2 regions of the Shewanella oneidensis MR-1 genome follow, and region 1 is predicted to be linked to the other one. Evidence: riboswitches for the same ligand, from Rfam matches in the RefSeq annotation. Region 1 holds a riboswitch; the other holds the start of a gene.
What was found. Region 1 has a riboswitch for cobalamin ahead of SO_RS04810 (ABC transporter ATP-binding protein). Riboswitches for the same ligand answer to the same signal wherever they lie in the genome.
Positions count from the first base shown of each region.

Region 2: it holds a riboswitch for cobalamin, as region 1 does, so the genes downstream of both, SO_RS03835 (TonB-dependent receptor) here and SO_RS04810 (ABC transporter ATP-binding protein) in region 1, are expected to answer to the same signal.

Region 1 covers NC_004347.2:1,070,574-1,073,757, forward strand. Annotated here, with positions in the region: gene SO_RS04805 (histidine phosphatase family protein) at 182-931, shown strand; cobalamin riboswitch at 1,098-1,320, shown strand; gene SO_RS04810 (ABC transporter ATP-binding protein) at 1,448-2,392, shown strand; gene SO_RS04815 (FecCD family ABC transporter permease) at 2,389-3,184, shown strand, end outside.
Region 2 covers NC_004347.2:825,698-828,881, forward strand. Annotated here, with positions in the region: gene SO_RS03830 (RCC1 domain-containing protein) at 1-984, shown strand, start outside; cobalamin riboswitch at 1,119-1,348, shown strand; gene SO_RS03835 (TonB-dependent receptor) at 1,458-3,184, shown strand, end outside.

The DNA.
Region 1 (3,184 bases):
AAAGTATGCAATTTTGCGGCAAATTGCATTTTATTATTGAATGTCGTTCGTTTTGTTTTGGACATTTATACGTATAGACGTCCATAATACGCGACATCGGATTGTCAGGGCAAGGTGAAAGTCATTAGGAGCGAGAATCTAGAATCTAGAGTCTAGGTCCTAAGATTTTTAAAAGGCATATATGAAACAAGTTCGCTTATTACTGTTGCGCCATGGGGAATGCGAGGGCGGGGCGATTTTACGTGGCCGCGTTGATGTGCCTTTAAGTGCCAAGGGCTGGCGGCAGATGTCGGCGGCAGTCGCTTTGCAGGTCTGTGAGTGCCACGGTATTTATAGCTCCACCTCGAGGCGCTGTGCTGAATTTGCCAAGGTGTTGGCGACTAAGCATGCTAGCGCGTCCGTCAGTTCAAGCTTCGCCAGTGCCAGTTCAAACTGCATCAGTTCAAACAACTTTGCTGCGCCAACATCTTCGCCGCTTGAGGTCAGCCTGCTGGAGGATCTACAAGAAATGGATTTTGGCGATTGGGATGGTCGCTTGCTCGATGAGTTATATCAACAGGATGGCGAGCGCATGGCGGCCTATTGGCAAGATCCTTGGGCTGTAGCGCCGCCCAAGGGTGAAACGATGGCCGATTTTGAGGCCCGAGTTGATCGCGCAATTGCGGCCATTCTCGAGCAAGCATTTGCGTGCCTTCCCCTTGGTGATAAACCCGCCGATGCTGCAGCTGATACTGCGGCCAATATTTGGGTGGTGACCCACGGTGGGGTGATCCGTCATTTAATGGCGAGGGCGTTGGGGGCGGTGAAAGCCGTGGGTTTTTATAGTCAGCTCACCCTGCCCGTGGCGGCGCTGGTGACTATCAATGTACTTGAAGATAACCAAGGGACTCGATACTGGCGCTTAGACTGGCCATCGGGCCATGGTGAGTGAGGTTTGCATCAGCATCAAATGCGATGTTGAACATTTTCTGATTTAAACGGCATTGCCTAATGAGCCAGATATAGGATAATGCTTTTCCTTGATGTTTGAGTGAGATAGCGCATTTTGTTCGCTAAGCTTAAATGTCGCAGAAATAGGTGTTGGGAATTTCGCGCTAACCTATGCTATTGCATTAAGGTCATAAACGCCGGATCAACCCAAATATAATAGGGAATCGGGGCGCTGCCCGTCAGCCAGCCCGAACTGTACCCGCAACTGTGAGTAGTTAAAAGAAGCGCCTAGATTCTAGATTCTAGATTCTAGATTCTAGATTCTAGATTCTAAAGCCTAGCACCTTCTTTTCTACAAGTCAGGAGACCTGCCTATTGCTGTTTTCGCTGCGTGCAGCCTTAGTTCTCGAGCGGGTGACTCGAGGGAGCAGAAGATGATATTGATACGTCTCGCCCTGTGGCCCATGGCGCAGCAGGGTTTTGGCAACACAAAATATGCCTGTGGGAGTGGCTTTTAATGCAGCCTTCCACATCAACAGTTACATCAACAGTTGCGCAACCTTCGGCGGCGCGAACTCATGTGGGACTCAATGTCAGCCAAGATGTGGCACTCAATGTCAGCCAATTGAGTTGGACCATCGAAGGCAAAACCATTCTCTCTGGGGTTAACTTTGCCCTGCAGCGCGGTGAAATGCTGGGATTAATCGGCCCTAACGGGGCGGGTAAATCCAGTTTACTGCGTTGTCTATATCGTTTTATTCGCCCGACTCAGGGGCAGATCAGCTTGTTTTCGCAGGATATTAGTCAGCTTTCGCCCAAGGCATTTGCCTGTAAAGTGGCCGTAGTGCAGCAGGATACGCCGCACTATTTTGATATGACCACAGAGCAACTGGTTGCCATGGGACTCACGCCCCATAAAGGAATGTTTGATAGCCATTCCAGCGGTGATAGCGACAAAATTATTAAAGCGCTTGAGAAGGTTGGCCTTAGTCATAAGTTGCATCAGCAATATGAGCGGCTTTCGGGCGGCGAGAAACAACGGGCGCTGATTGCCCGCGCTATCGTGCAACAACCACTGCTACTGATTTTAGATGAACCCACAAATCACCTCGATGTGCGCTACCAAATACAAATTTTGGAGCTGGTTCGAAGCCTTGGCATTAGTGTGATTGCCTCGATTCATGATCTGAATCTGGCAAGCGCCCTGTGTGATAGTTTGCTGCTACTCGATAATGGGCAAGTGAGCGCCATGGGCACGCCAACTGAGGTGTTGACTGAGGAGCGCATTGCCCAAGTTTTTGGGGTTTGCGCCCAAGTGATGCCCCATCCACAACATGCTAACCCGTTGATTAATTACTTCTATGGCTATCAAAAATCATATGGCTATCAAAAATCAAAGACAGATGAAGAGGGCGCAATCCATCCTCCCCATATCATTAATGGGGTGAAAACCCCATCATGATAAGCAGACTTAAGCTGATTACCCTGTTAACCCCTATTTTTACGCCATTAACTCGCCAGCAATGGCTGATGTTAGCCTTGGTGGGTTTTACTCTGCTGACGCCGATTGCGGCCGCCAGTTTTGGCGCGGCGAATATCAGCTTTTTAGATGTTTTTAATGTTTTTATAGATAAATTCAGTCAGTTATTTATGGGTGAGAATGCGCCAAGCACTGCCGCGATGACGGATCGGATTGTGATGGAATTAAGGCTACCACGAATATTGCTCGCCTTTGTGGCGGGGGCGGGGCTGTCTTTGGCGGGCAGTGTGTTGCAAACCGTGACTCGCAATCCCCTTGCCGACCCTTATTTGTTTGGGATTAGCTCAGGAGCCTCCTTTGGCGCTGTGGTGATGCTGACGTTGTTTTCCGGTTCAGGTTTTTTTGCGAATGCGGGTGTGATTGCCAACTCGGGAATATTTAGTGGTGCGGAAATATTGGCTGGGCTCCAGTGGTTTAGTTTGCCCTTTGGCGCTTTTATTGGTGCCAGTTTATCCGTACTTATTGTTTTGGCTTTATCGGGGTTAGGGCTCAACAGCCAAGTTGAACGCATGCTGCTCTCAGGGGTGGCAACATCGTTTATGTTTGGCGCGTTAACCAGTTTGCTGCTGTATTTTGCCAGCCCGCAGGCCACGGCATCCGTGCTTTTTTGGAGTTTGGGCAGTTTTGCTAAGGCCAGTTGGTCGCTATTAATTTTGCCGACCATCGTTGTGCTGGTGAGTTTTTTTATCATCCTCGGTTGGAAGCGGCAGATTA
Region 2 (3,184 bases), 240 kb from region 1:
TTGTTCGCCAATCAAGAGGCCATTGCCGCGCTAGATGCCAATGGCAAGGTGCATACTTGGGGTTATGGCCCCTACGGTGGCAATAGCTTACATGTGCAGGATCAATTAGTTGATGTGGTCGATATCTTTGCCAGAGGGCGCAGTTTTGTCGCCCTCAAAAAAGAGGGCAGTGCTGTGATTTGGGGGCAGGTTGAAGAGTCGACCAATATGAAAAAGTTACTCCCGCAGCTTACGGATGTAGCGAAGATCGAATATTTTCAACACACCTATGCTGCCTTGAAAAAGGACGGCACTGTGGTGAGTTGGGGTTGGCGCAGTGATGCTTACTCGATTCGCAGCGCCTTAAAAGATGTGGTGAGTATGACGGCAAACAATTGTGCCTTTGCGATTTTAAGCCCTACGGGGGATGCGCATTTTTGGGGCGATGGTATTAACTGTGGTGTCGATTGGATTAAAAAAACCGATATCACAGGGGTAAAAGAGATTATCAGTATTGGCTCAGGTTTTTTATTACTGAGGGATAAGGCTGTGCCGCAAATTGTGGCCGACGATACTGATTACGCTTATATGTTTGGGTTTCACGATGCTCAAGAGATTCTTGATAAATATTGGCAGGAAGGGAGTGTTATTACTCGAGGGCCAGCCTCCTTTGTGTTTACGCGTCCCGATGGCAAAGTGGTGCCCGTTGGTTATCGCGCCAACCGTGATAATGTGGAAAAGTTAATGGCACGTATTCCGCGCCTCACTTGGTTAAATGGCGCAAATGACGGTTATGTTGGCATTAGTGAAAAGGGGGAGTTGGTCTCTTGGTCGATGAATTTTCCCATGTTCGACAAGTCGACAGTGCAACCTGCTGACTCGTTAGTGATTAAATCGCTGGATTTTACCCCCGCTGCCCAATGCGAAACCCCTGAACAACGTCAGGCGATTTTGAGCACAGACAGACCAAAACCTGCGGCAAAAAATTGGGATGGTGTTTTCTAACTTATGTGAGTTTTTTCGCTCACTTGAGATTAATGGACTTTCATCCGTATAGACGTCTATAATGCGCGCGCTCAGGTCAGATATGACCTGAGCCTTGTTGGGCGTTAACAGGTTTTACGCCCTTTGAACCTAATTTTGAGTCAACCTTCTGTGGTGCTTGCGATGATAGCGTCGCGAGATAATCGGGAAGCCAGTGAAATTCTGGCACTGCCCCCGCAACGGTAAAAGGTGAGAGACGGCCGCATTCGATAGGTGTTCACGATGAACCCGTAAATCGCAGTGTGCAAAGGTCAGTTTCGCGTTTATCTCTAGTGAGATGGATTATAGCCTAAGTCCGGAGACCGGCCCTAAAGGTGTTTTTGAGATTTCGGTGGGCAGATCTCAAAATGCGATAGTGACTATCAGTATTTTCTACTGAATCAACGATATCGTGGCGCCAATGCCCCGTTTTCCTTGCAGGAGTTAAAGGTAAAATGGGAACACATCCAACAAAAATCGCGCTGCTGATCGGCAGCCTTTGCAGTTTTTCAATTATCGCGCCCGTTATGGCGGCTGACGATACCAGCACAGCTAAAGTCGATGAGCATCTTGTCGTGATAGGCCGCTCTGATAAGACCCCGTTAAATATTGCCGCCAATGTGAATGTGATTGATGCAGCAGCGATTGAAATGAGTGGCGCGACTAATTTGACCGACGTCTTACGCGGCCAAAGTGGTATTCAAATTTCGGATAACAATATTGGTACTAGCTTTGCTATGCGTGGTTTTAGCGCCAGCACAGCGGTAAACAACACCTTAATTTTACTCGATGGTCGCCGCCTAAATAACATCGATATTGCCGCGCCTAGCTTAAATGCGATTCCCTTAAATCTGGTTGAGCGCGTCGAAATATTATCGGGCAGTGCGGGCGTGCTCTATGGCGATCAAGCCGTGGGCGGGGTGATTAACATTGTGACTAAGTCGCCTGAGAATACTGGCGGCAGCGTGCAATTATCCGGCGGTAGCTTTAATACTTACGAAGGTCGTGGCGACGTGTCTGGCGCAATCAACAAGGATTGGCGCTATTTCTTGAGCGGTAGTTACAACCAAGGTGACAACTATCGTCAGCATAATGCAAACGAAACAGGGTCTATTCTGGGTCGCATTCAATATAAAACGGCGACGGATTCTTTCTTTGTCGAAACCAGCTATTACGATGATGATCGTGAAAATCCTGGCTCATTGACGGTCGATCAATTCAAGTTCGATCCACGTCAGTCTTCCAATAAAAGCGAATATGTCCATGAGATGACCACTGCGGCGCGCAGCGGTTATCAGCATCAGCTTAACCAAAACTGGGCGTTAGCGGCGGATTTGGATTACAGCGATACCTTAGTCAGCTCCGTCAATTGGGGCGCGGGTAGCCATAACACCCGCTCGCTGTTGATGTTTAGCCCCAAAGCTTTAGCCAACTACAGTACACGCCAAGGCGAGCTAAACCTAGTGACAGGCTTAGATATCAGCCGTGGTAAGGCCGATTACGATTCTATGGCACGTAGCAATGTGCAGGACATGCAAAGTGCTTATCTACAAGCCACTGTGCCATTAAGCCATACCTTAAGTTATGTGGTAGGCGGACGTTATGCGCGGGTGACTGACGAGTTAGTCGATGGCAATGTCTATCCAAATGGTATCGATTTAGATGAAGATGCCACCGCATTCGAGTTTGGCCTAAACTATCGCCCGAGCGCCGAGCACAGATTCTACCTGCGTGGCGATGAGAACTTCCGTTTCGCCAAGGTCGATGAGCAAGCTTACACCCCGAAAGATGTGTTTGGCTTAAAGCCACAGACTGGCCGCTCCTATGAGGCGGGTTGGGATTGGACAGTTGCCAGCCAAAGTCTGCGCGTGAGCTTATACCGCCTCGATTTAGAAGATGAAATTGTCTTTGACCCAAGTGCGGAAAAACCTGTTGGTGGTAGTTTTCAAGGTGCAAACGTTAATGCCGATGCCTCACGCCGTTATGGCGCGAGTGCCGATTGGGATTGGCAGGTGACTCAAGCATTACAATTAGGGCTGGAATATAACTATATCGATGCCGAATTTACCGATGGATTGAATGATGGCAAGAAATTGTCTTGGGTGGCGGAGCACTCCGGGCGCGGTTATGTCAGTATGGATGTTGCGGAGCATATCCAACTGTTTGCAGAGGCGATTTACAC